2 regions of the Fodinicola feengrottensis genome follow, and region 1 is predicted to be linked to the other one. Evidence: riboswitches for the same ligand, from Rfam matches in the RefSeq annotation. Region 1 holds a riboswitch; the other holds the start of a gene.

What was found. Region 1 has a riboswitch for thiamine pyrophosphate ahead of thiO (glycine oxidase ThiO). Riboswitches for the same ligand answer to the same signal wherever they lie in the genome.
Region 2: another riboswitch for thiamine pyrophosphate. It lies ahead of thiD (bifunctional hydroxymethylpyrimidine kinase/phosphomethylpyrimidine kinase); the one in region 1 lies ahead of thiO (glycine oxidase ThiO).

Annotation. Positions count from the first base shown of each region.
Region 1 is NZ_BAAANY010000012.1:1,709-9,215, reverse strand. It holds gene ABD301_RS18225 (arginine repressor) at 1-270, shown strand, start outside; gene argH (argininosuccinate lyase) at 370-1,782, shown strand; gene ABD301_RS18215 (pyridoxamine 5'-phosphate oxidase family protein) at 1,797-2,237, opposite strand; gene ABD301_RS18210 (helicase-associated domain-containing protein) at 2,304-4,646, opposite strand; gene thiE (thiamine phosphate synthase) at 4,654-5,310, opposite strand; TPP riboswitch at 5,347-5,459, shown strand; gene thiO (glycine oxidase ThiO) at 5,450-6,556, shown strand; gene thiS (sulfur carrier protein ThiS) at 6,553-6,753, shown strand; gene thiG (thiazole synthase) at 6,757-7,507, shown strand, end outside.
Region 2 is NZ_BAAANY010000023.1:5,189-12,695, reverse strand. It holds gene ABD301_RS28190 (Rne/Rng family ribonuclease) at 97-2,955, shown strand; gene ABD301_RS28185 (hypothetical protein) at 3,174-4,334, shown strand; TPP riboswitch at 4,383-4,472, shown strand; gene thiD (bifunctional hydroxymethylpyrimidine kinase/phosphomethylpyrimidine kinase) at 4,465-5,265, shown strand; gene ABD301_RS28175 (TenA family protein) at 5,265-5,942, shown strand; gene rplU (50S ribosomal protein L21) at 6,124-6,450, shown strand; gene rpmA (50S ribosomal protein L27) at 6,463-6,720, shown strand; gene obgE (GTPase ObgE) at 6,811-7,507, shown strand, end outside.

The DNA of each region.
Region 1 (7,507 bases):
CCGCTGCGCCCTTCGGTGGACGCGCCGGCGAGGATGGTGCGGGTGCTCGAGGAGCTGCTGACCTCCGCCGAAGCCAACGGCAACCTGGTCGTCCTGCGTACGCCGCCCGGCGCCGCCCAATATGTCGCCTCGGCGCTGGACCGCTCCGGCCTTTCCGACATCCTCGGCACCATCGCCGGCGACGACACGATCCTGGTCATCGCCCGCGCTTCCGACGGCGGCGAGGATCTCGCCTCTCGTCTTCGCCGCTGGGCCCACCGAGAACCCTGAGCCGGTCTTGTGGACACAGCAACAAAAACTTCAAGTTCGTGAAGGGGTAACGCAGTGCAATCGCAGGCCGCCGAAGTGGCTCCCGTAGGGTCGCAAGACGTGACGACGCAGCAACCCACCCGACTCTGGGGCGGCCGGTTCGCCGGCGGCCCGGCCGACGCGCTGGCGAAACTGTCGGTGTCGGTGCAGTTCGACTGGCGGCTGGCGCCGTACGACATCGCCGGCTCCCGCGCCCACGCGAAGGTGCTGTCCCGCGCCGGGCTGCTGACCAACGACGAGCTCGGGTCGATGCTTGCCGCGCTCGACGACCTCGAAGCGGCCTGCGCGTCCGGCGAGTTCAAGCCGACCATCGACGACGAGGACGTGCACACCGCGCTGGAGCGCGGCCTGATCGAGCGGCTCGGCACGCTCGGCGGAAAGTTGCGCGCCGGGCGTTCCCGGAACGACCAGATCGCCACCCAGTTCCGGATGTACTGCCGGGATCACGCGCGGATCGTCGGGCGGCTGTTCGCCGAGCTGTCCGAGGCGCTCTGCGACCAGGCTGAGCTGCACATGGGCGTGGCGCTGCCAGGGCGTACGCATCTGCAACACGCTCAGCCGGTGCTCCTGTCGCACCACCTGCTCGCGCACGTCCAGGCCTTCAGCCGGGACGCGTCGCGGCTGCGCGACTGGGACGGTCGTACGGCGTACTCGCCTTATGGATCCGGCGCGCTGGCCGGTTCCTCACTCGGCCTCGACCCGGCGTTCGTGGCCGCCGAGCTGGGCTTCGACGGCCCGGTGGCGAACTCGATCGACGGCACCGCGTCCCGGGACTTCGCCGCTGAGCTGGCCTTCGTGCTCGCGATGGCGGGCGTGAACCTGTCCAGGATCGCCGAGGAGATCGTGCTCTGGACGACCGCCGAGTTCTTCTACGCGGTGCTGGACGACGCGTACGCGACCGGGTCGTCGATCATGCCGCAGAAGAAAAACCCGGACATCGCCGAGCTCGCGCGCGGCAAGACAGGTCGGCTGGTGGGCAACCTCAGCGGCCTGCTGACCACGCTCAAGGGCCTGCCGCTCGCTTACAACCGGGACCTCCAGGAGGACAAGGAGCCGGTCTTCGATTCCTTGGAAACGCTGGAAACCGTGCTGCCGGCCTTTATCGGCATGATGTCGACAATCCGCTTCAACACCGAGCGGATGGCCGAGACCGCGCCGCTGGGTTTCACCCTCGCCACCGACATCGCGGAGTGGCTGGTCCGCCAGGGCGTGCCTTTCCGGGAGGCGCACGAGGTCGCCGGCGCCTGCGTCCAGGCGTGTGAGACTCGCGACATCGGGCTGTCCGACCTGACCGACGCCGACCTGGCGGCCATCTCGGCGCACCTCACTCCGGCCGTACGCGCTGTCCTCAGCGTCTCCGGCTCCATCGCCTCCCGGAACGCCGTAGGCGGCACCGCGCCTGATCGCGTACGGGAACAACTGGCGGACGCTCGTAAGGACGTGGCCCTCCAGCGCGCCTGGGCCGGCCGGTAGTTAGGGCGTGTCTCCTAATCGCGGTCGACTCTTCGGAGTCCGGCGGCGGGTGTCCACCACTCGACCACGAGCAGCGTGGCCGTTTCGTTGAGGTGGGTGTGGACGACTTCGGCGATGTCGGCGTGGAAGCTGTCGTCGTCCGGTCCGGCGGCGATCGCCCGCCCGGCGATTTTCGCCTCGCCCGGCCACTGCGCCTCGGCGCCCTCGACCGGGTCGACGGTGCTGCTGTGCAGCGCGAACCGCGGATCCCGGCGCAGGTCCGCGCCCTTGCGCGCCTTCGGCATCGAGCCGAAACCCAGCTCTCCGGCTTCGAAGACCGTCTCGATGCCGGAGATCCGCGGCGACCCGTCGGCACGCAGGGTCGCGATCGTCTTGTGTTTGTGAGCGTCGAACAGCGCTCGTACGCGCCGCGCGAACTCCGGCTCCGCCGCTTCCACGTCCCGCCACGCCGTCATGTGTTCATCGTCGCACCGAGCACCGACAGAACATGACCCCCACTGAAAGGCCGGGTCTGACGGAAATCAGTCGGTGACGGGTTCGACGGACAGGATCCGGCTGAGGGTGAAGGCGCGGTCGTCTTCGCGGAGCCGGCAATATGCGTGCAGGACCGCGCCGTCGAGTTCGATCTGCTCGATCACCCGGCGGCTGTGGCCGCCGTTCTGGGTGACGTAGTCGATGCTGACCGGCCGCTGCTCGTCGATCGCGTCGGCGAGGATCCGCAGGTCGCTGTCGCTCAGCCGGCGAGCCTGCGGGCGGAGCAGGTTCGTGGTGTTCGACGGCGGGGTCAGCGCCGCGTCGTGGTCCGAGCTGGCCAGCAGCAGCCGAGCCAGTTCGGCCGGATCGGTCGTCCGGGACACCGTCGCGGTCCGGCGCTTCCCGGCTGGATCGGCACGGTGGTGCACGACACGTTCCAGCATCGGTACGCCGTCGGCGGACTCGGCGACCGGCGCGAAACCGGCCGTACGCAGCGCATCCAGCGTCTCGGCGAGCGGTCGCGGGCTGGCTACCACGGTCGGCGCGAGCGTCCATAACCCAAGAGCGCGTAACCGCCGGTCCGCCACGATTTCGGTCAGCAGCGCGGCATCTTCCGAGCGCAGGCAGCAAGCCACCTCGACCGCGCGGATGCCTCCGTGGGTACGACCGACATCGCGGATCAAGTAGCCCAGCGGCTGCGGCAGCGAACCGCTCGCGGCCGCCTCCAGATCGCCGAGCAGGTCCTCCAGCGGATAGCCGGAGTCGAGCGCGCGCCGGACGCTCGCCGGGGAGAACCGCCAGGTCGACGCGGTGCCGCGAGTCTCCCGATCGGCCACCAGATCCAGCAACGCCCGCAGCTGAGCGCTCGGGGTGCCGCTCACCACGGCGGTTAGGTCGGTCTGCAGTCGTACGGTGTGCTCGGTCTCACCGACGCCGTCGAAGGCCTTGCGTAGTCCGTCCTGATCCTCGGCCAGCAACGCGAGACCGGCCGGGCTGACCGCCTCCGCGCCGATCACCCCGAGGAGAACCGCTTCCTGCCAGGTCGCCCACCCGTCGTCCGAGGTGAGGTCGTCCGGCCAACAGGCCGGCGCGGCCCAGAACCCGGCGGTGACCGCTCTCTCGCCGTTGACCGCCTCCCCAGTGGCCGCAGCGACCCGCAGGATGTTCCGGCGCAAAGGCGAAATGTCCAGGTCAGGGTGGGTGACCTTGTCAGGGGACGCCGGCGCGGGCAGGGTCCACCAGGTCGACAGCAGGTTCGCCAGCTGGTCGGCCGGGTCCAGCAGCCGCCAGTCGTCGTACGCCTCGGTGGGCGACAGCGCCTTGTCGGTCACGGCCAGCAACTCAGCGCTCAGGGCCAGTCGTACGACGGCGTTGACCTCCGCGGCGGTGGCTTCGACAGTCTTCGCGACCCGGCGTCGTTCTTGTACGTTCAGCCTCCCGCTCTTCAGCGACGGGATCGGCTTGCGACCGGCCTGGTCGAGGATTTCGGTGACCAACCGCAGGAATCGGCCGGCCGCCGCGAGCGAGTCCTGGGCGACCAGGGCAGGCTCGACCGGCCAGTGCTCGACCTCTGGCCGGCGCGGCTCGAAAGGCGCGGTGAAACCGCCGTCCCGCAACGCGAGCATGACCTCCGAGGGCATCACCAGCTCAGTGTTGTCCCACATGCTCACGAAAAGCAGGCCGCGGGCCACCGCCCAGTCCAGTGGCGACACGTTGTTTTTCGCTCGTACGGCTGGATAGTCGAACTTGCTGATGGCCTGACCGGTCTCGGCGGTTTCGGCCAGGATGGCCTGGATCTCGTCGTCGCCGTGCCCGACGATCGATCGCACCCGCTCCGGATCGCCGAGCGCGGCCAGCAGCGCGTCGACTATCTCGGCCTTCAGCCGCGGCCGGGGGATATTGAGGGCGAGCAACATCTTGCCGAGGGCGTCGACGGTCCGGTCCGGCAGCAGGTCGGCCAGCGGCGGGCCGAGACCGAGCGGGGGATCCCACGCCATCCGCGCCGCTGCTACCAGCCGCAAGGTCCCCACCGTCGCGCCGTGGTCGGCGACCAGCCGGGGCTGGTTGCCACCGGTGTCTTCGGTGACCAGTGCGTACGAGCGGAGGACGGCCAAGCAGCGCTGCAGGTCCTCGTCCCGGCTGCGGACACCCATCAGGTGCGCCAAGTCCTTCACCGACGGCTGGTCGCCAAGCGCGGCCAACGCCTCACACACCTGCAGGGTGGGCAGGTCGACCTGGTGCAGGGCACGAACGACCGAGCGGGGATTGTCCAGCCGGGCGCTGAGTTCCTGCAGCGATCGCGGCGCCGGCTCGGCGGTCACGTCCGGGCGCAGTGCGAGCAGATCGGTCAGGCCCTCGATTCCGAGCCGCCGCAGGGTCGCGGTGTCCACGTGGTTGTCAGCCCTCCTTACGCAGTCGGATGGCGAACCGCTCGGCGGCCGCACGTGGATCGTCGGCGTCGGTAATCGCTCGTACGACCACCACCCGGCGCGCGCCGGCGGCGATCACCTCGTCCAGCCGGTCCGCGTCGATGCCACCGATCGCGAACCACGGCCTCGCGGTGCCGCTGGCGGCCGTCTCCCGTACGAGATCGAGCCCGGCCGCTGGCCGCCCCGGCTTGGTCGGTGTGGTCCAGCACGGTCCGGTGCAGAAATAGTCGACGCCGGGCTCGGTCGCACCGGCTGCCGCCTGTGCTGGATCGTGTGTCGACCGGCCGATCACCACATCGTCGCCGACGATGCGGCGGGCCCAGGAAACCGGCAGGTCGTCCTGTCCGAGATGCAGGACATCGGCACTGGCCGCGAGCGCGACGTCGGCCCGGTCGTTGACCGCGAGCAGCGCGTTGTGGCGCTCACACGCCGCCGCCAGGACCTCCAGCGCCGCCAGTTCCTCTCGCGCTTCGAGCGGGCTCTTGTCTCTGAGCTGTACGACATCGACGCCACCAGCGAGCGCGGCGTCCACGAACGCGGCGAGATCGCCGCGCTCGCGGCGCGCGTCCGTACACAAATAGAGCCGGGCGTCGGCAAGGCGCCGCCGGGGATCGCGGTTCGGCATGCCCTCACCGTAGCGATCTCTCGGGTTAGAGTGAGAGCTGGTCCGCACGGGAGTCCGGGGTTATCCGGGCTGAGAGGAAGCGATCACCCGCTTCGACCGTCGAACCTGATCCGGGTCATGCCGGCGCAGGGAGCGTGGAATGCCGAGAACTGTGGTCGTGGTGGGCGGTGGTGTCATCGGCCTGTCCATTTGCTGGCGCGCGGTGGCCGCCGGCTGGTCGGTGACGTTGGTCGATCCGGCGCCCGCGTCGGGAGCCTCATACGTCGCCGGCGGGATGCTCGCGCCGATCACCGAGGCCTGGCCCGGCGAGGAGAGCCTGCTCGCGCTGGGCGTCGAGTCGGTGCGGCTCTGGCCGTCGTACGCGGCTGAGCTCGCAGCCGCTGCGGGCGTGTCGGCTGGGCTGCGAAAAGACGGCACGATCGTGGTCGCCGCCGACGGTTCCGATCGGGCCGAGCTGGATCGGCTCGCGTCCTATTTGGACAGTCTGGGCCGCCGTGTCGAGGTGCTGCGGGCGCGGGACGTACGAGTGCGGGAGCCGGCGATCGGTGGCCCGGTCCGTGGCGGTCTGGCGATGCCGGACGACTACTCCGTCGACAATCGACAACTGCTGGATGCCTTACGCAGAGCCATTTCTGGCGTTCCGCACGTCGCCGAGGCGGCTGCGGACGTACGCGCCGGCCGGGTTTTGTTGGCCAGCGGTCGAACGGTCGAGGCTGACGTGGTGGTCCTCGCCGCCGGCGCTTGGAGCGGGCAGATCTGTCGCCGGCTCAGCAAGGTGATTCGGCCGGTCAAAGGCGAAATCCTGCGATTGAGGGCTCGGGTCGGCGCGGTCGGGCCGCCGCGTCGGACGGTGCGAGCGCTGGTCGGTGGGCGGCACGTCTATCTCGTACCGCGGGACGACGGCGGACTGGTGCTGGGGGCCACTCAGTACGAGGCGGGTTTCGACACGACGGTGACCGTCGGCGGCGTGCGCGATCTGTTGGCCGACGCCGAGCGGGTGATGCCGGCGATTGGGGAGTACGAGCTGGTCGAATGCATCGCAGGGTTGCGACCCGGGTCGCCGGACAACCGGCCGCTGGTCGGCTGGCTGGAGCCGGGATTGGTGGTCGCGACCGGCCATCACCGCAACGGAATCCTGCTCGCGCCAGTCACCGCGGACCTGGTGGTCGCGACGCTGGCTGGCGCTGATCCACCGGATTCCTTACGGCCGGACCGGCATCTGTCGTCTGTGAAGGGGAGTCAATGAAAGCGCAGGTCAACGGGTCATTCCGAGAGCTCGCCGAGGGGGCCACGGTGGCTTCGGTGGTGGAGCTGTTGGGCATCGTGACCGGCGGCATCGCGGTGGCGTTGGACGACGCGGTGGTGCCGCGCTCGGAATGGGGCAGCACGCCCGTACTCGATGGCAGCCGCGTCGAGATCCTGACCGCCACACAGGGAGGGTGAGCGATGGACGATCCGCTGGTGATCGCTGCTCGGGAGTTCTCGTCGCGGCTGGTGATGGGTACGGGCGGCGCATCGAGTCTGGAGTCGCTGGAGCGCGCGCTCGTAGCCTCTGGGACGGAGTTGACGACGGTGGCGATGCGCCGCGCGGACGCCGTCGGCCAGACCGGGGTGTGGGAGTTGCTCGCCCGGTTGGGCATTGAGCCGCTGCCCAACACCGCGGGCTGTCGGACGGCAGCGGAGGCCGTGCTGACCGCTCGGCTCGCACGCGAGGCGCTGGGCACTTCGTGGGTGAAGCTGGAAGTCGTCGCGGACGACCAGACGCTGTTGCCGGATCCGCTGGAGTTGTTGGACGCGGCGGAACAGCTGGTCGAGGACGGTTTCACGGTCCTGCCGTACGCGAACGACGACCCGGTCCTCGCGTTGCGGCTCGAACAAGCCGGTTGCGCGGTGGTGATGCCGCTGGGCTCGCCGATCGGTACCGGACTAGGCATCCGGAACCCACACAACATCGAGCTCATCGTGGCCCGCGCCGGCGTCCCGGTGATCCTCGACGCCGGTGTCGGCACCGCTTCCGACGCCGCTCTCGCGATGGAACTCGGCTGCTCGGCCGTGCTCATGGCCACGGCCGTGACCAGGGCAGACGACCCCGAACGAATGGCCGTCGCGATGCGCCTGGCCACCGAAGCCGGCCGCCACGCGTACCGGGCCGGCCGCATCCCCAAACGTTTCTGGGCGCACGCATCCTCCCCCTCCC
Region 2 (7,507 bases), on a different contig from region 1:
GGTCCACCAGGTGGGTCGCCTAACTGAAGTAGCAAGTGACACGCCCCTGAGCGGCTGCGTCGGACGCGCCCGGGGGCGGGATGGAGATATGCCTGCATGCCAACAAGGAAGCGCAGCGGCTCGTCGGCTGACGAAGCCGCCAGAGACGCTGCCGCGAACGCTGACTCGCCGACCGAGGATTCGGTAAGCAAGCCAGCCAAGACCACCCGACCACGCAAGACCGCCCGGGCCAAGGCGGCTCCGAAGGCTGCCGTCGATCCGGACGTGCCAGCCATCACACCGGCCGACCCAGCCGCCGAGGCGCCGGTCAAGAAGACCACGCGCCGGCGTACGACCAAGAAGGCCGCCGCCCCGGCGGTCGAGCCGGTCGACACCGTCGAGGCGGTTGCCGCGGTCGCTGATCCAGTGGTCGCTGAGGCCGTGGTGGAGGCGCCGCCGGCACCGCGCAAGCGGACTCGCCGGGCCGCGACCCGGGCCGCCGCCCCACCCGTTGAGCTACCGGTCGAGCCGGTCGTCGAGCCGCCTGCGGAGGTGGCCAGCCAGCCACCCGAGCTGACGCTGGTGCCGGAGCTGCCGACCATCTTCGGTGAGCCGGTTGTCGAGCCAGCGCCACGCAGCAGCCGGAGCCGGCCGCCGCGCAAGGCCGCGCTCGCGCCGCCGATGGCGCTGTTCGTGGCGCCGACCCTGCTGCCCGAGCCGCTCCCGATGGAGCCGGCTGTGGTCGAGGCGCCAGCCGACGAAGAGGTCGAAGAAGAGACCGCCGAGGCGGTCGAGGACGAGGCTGCCGCGGAGTCCGCCGAAGACGATGGCGACGGGTCGGCCGAGAGCCGGCGCCGCCGCCGGGGCCGTCGTGGCCGTGGCCGCGGCCGGGGTGGTGCCGACGGCACCGACGACACCGCCGCCGATGCTGAGCCCGCCGCTGAAGACACGGCGAAAACGCAGGTCAGCGACGAGGCGGAAGAGACAGAAGAAGCCGAAGACAGTGCAGTTGAGGACGGCGCCGCCGAAGGTGCTGGCGATGCCACCCGTCGGCGTCGTCGCCGCCGGCGCCGGGGCGGCGCCGAGGGTGCCGACGACCAGGCCGACGATGAGTCGGTGCCGACTGAGGTGCACGTCAGAGCACCTCGTACGGAGTCCAAGGCGGAACCGGAGAAGCACGTCGAGGACGACGGTGTCCGCGGTGTCCGCGGCTCGACCCGGCTGGAGGCCAAGCGCCAGCGCCGCCGGGATGGCCGGGACCAGGGCCGCCGCCGCCCGCCGGTGCTCACCGAGGCCGAGTTCCTGGCGCGCCGGGAAGCCGTCGCGCGAACCATGGTCGTACGCCAGCGTGGCGAGCGCACCCAGATCGCGGTTCTTGAGGACGGCGTGCTGGTCGAGCACTACGTGACCAAGGCGTCCTCCACGTCGTACGCGGGCAATGTCTATCTCGGCCGCGTGCAGAACGTGCTGCCGAGCATGGAGGCGGCGTTCGTCGACATCGGTAAGGGACGCAACGCGGTGCTCTACGCCGGCGAGGTCAACTGGGACCTGGCCGGCATGGACGGCAAGCCGCGCAAGATCGAGCAGGCCCTCAAGTCCGGCGACGCGGTGCTCGTCCAGGTCACCAAGGACCCGGTCGGTCACAAGGGCGCCCGGCTGACCTCGCAGGTGAGCCTGCCCGGTCGTTTCCTGGTGTACGTGCCGGAAAATGAGATGACCGGGATCAGTCGTAAGCTGCCGGACAACGAGCGCAAGCGGCTGAAGACGGTCCTGAAGAAGGTTGTCCCGGAAAACGCCGGCGTCATCGTGCGTACGGCCGCCGAGGGTGCCAGCGAGGAGGAGCTGCGCGGCGACGTGGCCCGGCTGGAAGCCCAGTGGCAGGCGATCGTCAAGGCCCAGCAGGCCGCCGGCTCCAACGCGCCGACGCTGCTTTACGGCGAGCCTGACCTGGTGATCCGCGTCATTCGCGACATCTTCAACGAGGACTTCGCGTCGCTGGTGGTCTCCGGTGACGGCGGCAACGATGACGCTTGGGAGACCGTGCGTGAGTACGTCGGGCACGTCTCGCCGGATCTGGTCGAGCGACTTTCCCACCACACCGGCGAAAAAGACGTGTTCACCGAATATCGGGTGGACGAGCAGCTGGCCAAGGCGCTGGACCGCAAGGTCTGGTTGCCGTCCGGCGGTTCGCTGGTCATCGACCGCACTGAGGCGATGACGGTCGTCGACGTGAACACCGGCCGGTTTACCGGCCAGGGCGGCAACCTTGAGGAGACCGTCACCAGGAACAACCTGGAGGCGGCCGAGGAGATCGTCCGGCAGCTGCGGCTGCGGGACATCGGCGGCATGATCGTCGTCGACTTCATCGACATGGTCCTGGAAAGCAACCGTGAGCTGGTCCTTCGCCGGCTGACCGAGTGCCTGGGCCGGGATCGTACGAAACACCAGGTCGCTGAGGTCACGTCGCTGGGTCTGGTCCAGATGACCCGCAAGCGGGTCGGCCAGGGTCTGTTGGAGGCCTTCAGCGAGACCTGCGAGCACTGCCACGGTCGCGGGTTGATCATCCACACTGAGCCGATCGAGCACCACCAAGGTGGCGGTCAGCAGCAGCAACAGCAACGGCAGCAGCCGGAGGAGTCGACCGGCGGTGGGCGGCGCAAGCGCAACCGCGGCCGGTCCGGTTCGCCGGCGGCTCACGACGAGTCGTCGAACGGCGTGGTGACGGCGGACGAGCTGTCCACCGAGGACGACGACACTGTTTTGGCCACCACAGCTGAGGCTGGTGCGGTTGCCGAAGCCGTGCGGGACGCTGAGCCGGTGTCCGCCCAGCCAGCTCCGGAGGTTCCGGCCGTCGAAGCTGTTGTTGTGGAGGCCGCTGAGCCGGTCGCGGCGGCGCCGCAGGGGACCCGTCCTCGGCGGGCTCGTCGGGCCGCCTCTCGACCCGCCGGTCCGCCACCGGTGCCGGTCGGCAGCTGACAGTTCGAAGAACGCCCCTTTCTCGCACTTCGGGAAAGGGGCGTTTTGCTGTGTTCGTACGGCCGGATGGTGACAGTCCCGCAAGACCGTTTGGTTTTCGCGCCCAGATCGCCTTGGCTCAGCGGCCAGATCGTGGTTGGCTGCCCGCTGTAGCGTGAAACAACCAGCCCTGGAGCCCGCCGATGTCTCAGGATTCCTTTACGTCAACGGAAAACCCGGTGACCAGGAGGCGGTTGATCACGGCCGCCGCGGCGGCCGGTGGCGCGGTGCTGGGAGCCACCGCCGTGCCAGCGCCGGCGGCGGCCGCTGACCCGAGCTTGTATTCGGTCGCGCTGGACAGCTTTCCGGGTGCCACCGACGACGCGAAACTGGACTCGGCGTTGAGTTATGTGGCCACGCAGACGTACAAGCCGACCATTCAGCTCGGCACCCGGCAGACTACTTTCGGCAAAACCAGGCTGCTTTTCGACGGTTTCAGCATCAGTGGGCCGGCCGGGGTGGGCACCGAGTTCAGCTTCACGAACAAGGTGAAGATCAGTACACCCGGCACCGGCTGGCTGGATGTGCCGGCGCCCAAGGTCAGGGGCATTTATATCGGCGGGCTCTGTTTTGAAGGTGACTCGAACACGACTTTTTTCGTCGACCACGACAACAATGGGCCGGTGCTGTGGGCGTCCACCATTCGTGATGTGGGATTCAATCTCTTCAGACATGTCATCTGGGGTGCTCACGATGCCGTCACTTTCGACGGTTTCTGGGACGTGAACAACTGCTACGACACCGAGTTCAAGCTGTGGGGATCGGACAGCAACTACTTCACCAACGGGTTGCTGATCGATTCCCCGAACACCGGCACCGGCAACCGCTATCACGTGTGGGCGCCCTGGCTCGGTAAGACGACCTTCGGACCGATGTTCATCACCGGCAAGGCGAACACTACGCCGATGCGCATTGACGGCGGTCGCGGAATTGTCGTACAAGCGGCACGTTTCGAGGCGCAGCAAGGAAATCCAACGCTCGGATCGCAGCTGCTGATCACCGGCGGCACCTTCGTACGGATCCGCGACCCGTGGTTCTTCAACGGCATGTCGGCGGCTGGCTCGACCGGCCACAGCACTCCGGCGTACGACAAGGGAATCGTCACCATCACCGGCGGCTCGAATATCGTGATCGACGGCGCGATGTTCAGCGACGGCGACGGTAACCAGACGGGTGCGACAGCAGCCGGCACCCCGCACGTCTACGTCGGCGGTGGCACCGGAGTCCGCCTTCGCAACCTGCAGGCCTCGACCTCGGACCAACTGAGGGTCGTACGAGCGGCAACGGTCAACGCGTCCGCGATCGTCACCGACCCGGACGTGACCGTGACGGTCGGCTGACGTGCGCACCACTCGCCACCGATCCACTGCGTGAGATAGCGTGGGGACGGAGTGACGGCGGGGTGCCGCGAGGCTGAGATCACACCCGTCGAACCTGATCTAGTTAAGACTAGCGAAGGGACCGTCGCGAGTGATTCCGCATGTGTTGACGATCGCCGGCACCGATCCCAGTGGTGGCGCCGGCATCCAAGCCGATCTGAAGACGTTTTCCGCGCTGGGCGGTTACGGCATGGGCGTGGTGACCGCCGTGGTCGCGCAGAACACCCAGGGCGTCAGGGGAATTCACCCCATTCCGGCGGCTTTCATCGGCGAGCAGCTGGATGCCGTTTTTGATGACGTACGGGTAGATGCCGTGAAAACCGGCATGCTGGGTGACGCCGACGTAATCCGTACGGTCGCCGCCGCGATTGCCAAACACCGGCCGAAATACGTGGTCGTTGACCCGGTTATGGTGGCCAAGAGCGGGCACCGGCTGTTGCCGGCCGACGCGGTGACGGCGCTGCGCGAGGAGTTGTTCCCGCTGGCGGACCTGATCACGCCGAACCTGCCGGAGGCAGCGGATCTGTTGGCCGAGAAGGAGGCCGTCGACTTGCTGGAGATGCATTTCCAGGCTGGGCGGCTGCGGGCGTACGGTCCGGCCGTGCTGCTCAAGGGTGGACATTTGGCGGGGGACGAGAGCATTGACATCCTGCTGGACGACGAGCCGATCGAGTTTTTCGCGCCACGGGTGAGAACTCGGAACACGCATGGCACCGGGTGCACTCTTTCGGCCGCGTTGGCCACCCTGCGGCCAACGCGTCCTGACTGGGTTTGCACTGTCAGGGACGCGAAAAACTATCTGACCGGGGCGCTGGCGGCGGCCGACCGGCTGGACATCGGCACCGGGCACGGGCCGCCGCACCATTTCCACGCGATGTGGAAGGACCAGTAGTGACCGATTTCTGCCCTCAGGTGTGGGAAAAGATCCAGCCGCTGCTGAAGGCGACGCTGGATCATCCGTTCAACCGCGAGTTGTCCGCGGGCACCCTTTCCGCCGATATCTTTCGCTTCTATCTCATTCAGGACGCCCGCTATCTCGCCGACTTCTCCCGCGCGCTGGCCCATGCGGCGGCGATCGCTCCTGACCCGGACGACGCGGCCTTCCTCGCCGGCAGTTCGGCGAACGTCATCACCGTCGAGCGCGGCCTGCACGAGCGGTATCTCGCGCGCTACGAGGGGGTCGACAACGTCCCGACCTCGCCGAGCGCGACGGCGTACAACAACCATCTGCTGGCGGCCGCGCAACGCGGTGGCTTCGGGCTGATGATGGCGACGGTGTTGCCGTGCTTCTGGATCTATGAGTACGTCGGGCGGGCCATCCACGCCGAGCAGAGCGGCGCGCCGAACCCGTATGGCGAGTGGATCCAGACGTACGCGGATGACGGTTTCAGCCAGTCGGTGGCGCGGGCCAAGGACATCGCCGACCGGGCGGCCGCGTCGGCCAGTGCGTACGAGCGGGCGGCTATGGTGGAAGCGTTCGTCCGCTCGGCTGAGTACGAGTGGATGTTCTGGGACTCCGCTTACCGCCAGGAAGTCTGGCCGACGGCCGGATTCGCCATCCAGGAGTGAGTTTGACCGCACTCGCGGCACAGACGTACCCTCGATGGCTGGTGCGCCGAGAGCACGCCGTAAGATGTAACGCAGTCATGTGTGCCGGCCAACTTTGGTCCGGAGCGCACGCCATCAGGGACCGCGAGCGTGGATAGCCACTGCTTGCGGAGCGAGCAGCGGTGAGGAGCACGACGTCGAGATGTACGCCATCGTCAAGACCGGCGGCAAGCAGTACAAGGTCGCCGAGGGGGATGTGATCGAGGTCGAGAAGCTCGTGGCCGCGCCCGGTGAGGCCGTCACTCTGCCGGCCCTGCTGGTGGTGGACGGCGAGGGTGACTCGCTCACCGTCACCCACGACTCGGACGCGCTTGCCGGCTACACGGTCAGCGCCGAGGTCGTCGGCCACGGCCGTGGCCCGAAGATCAAGATCCACAAGTTCAAGAACAAGACCGGCTACCACAAGCGCCAGGGTCACCGCCAGCACCTCACCCAGGTGAAGGTGACCGGGATCGCGACCGGAAAGTAGGAGTTAGCAGATATGGCGCACAAGAAAGGCGCATCGTCCTCGCGCAACGGTCGCGACTCGAACGCGCAGCGACTTGGGGTGAAGCGGTTCGGTGGCCAGCTGGTCAATGCCGGCGAGATCATCGTCCGCCAGCGGGGCACCCATTTCCACCCGGGGGACCTGGTCGGTCGCGGTAAGGACGACACTCTGTTCGCGCTTGCCGGCGGTCACGTGTTGTTCGGTCAGAAGCGCGGTCGCAAGACCGTGAACATCGTGCCGCCGGCCGAATAGGCGCGCTGGCACACAGACACACTTCTGCGAGGCGGGCCGGAGCTGATCCGGCCCGCCTCGTTGGTGTTCAAAGAAAGTAAGGAGTTCGACGTGGCAGCATCCGGCGGTCATTTTGTCGACCGCGTCGTGCTGCACGTCGCGGCCGGAGCGGGCGGGCATGGCTGTGCTTCGGTGCACCGGGAGAAGTTCAAGCCGCTCGGCGGCCCGGACGGCGGCGATGGCGGGCGCGGCGGCGATGTCGTGTTGGTCGTCGACGACGGCGTACACACGCTGCTCGACTTCCACTTCCGCCCACACGCGACCGCCGGCAACGGCAAGCCCGGCATGGGCAGCAACCGAGACGGCGCCAACGGCGGCGACCTGCTGCTCAAGGTGCCGGACGGCACTGTCGTGCAGGACGCCGATGGTACGGAGCTGGCCGACCTGGTCGGGGTCGGCACCAGGTTCGTGATCGCCCAAGGCGGACGCGGCGGTTTGGGTAACGCGGCTCTGGCATCTGCCCGCCGGAAGGCGCCCGGGTTCGCGCTGCTCGGCGAGCCGGGTGACGCGCTGGACATCGTGCTGGAGCTCAAAAGCGTCGCCGACGTGGGCCTGGTCGGCTTCCCGTCGGCCGGCAAATCGTCGCTGATCGCGTCGCTTTCGGCGGCCCGGCCGAAGATCGCCGACTACCCGTTCACCACGCTCGTACCGAACCTCGGGGTGGTGAGCGCCGGCGAGCAGGTCTTCACCATCGCCGACGTGCCCGGGCTGATTCCCGGCGCCGCGCAGGGCAAGGGTCTCGGGATGC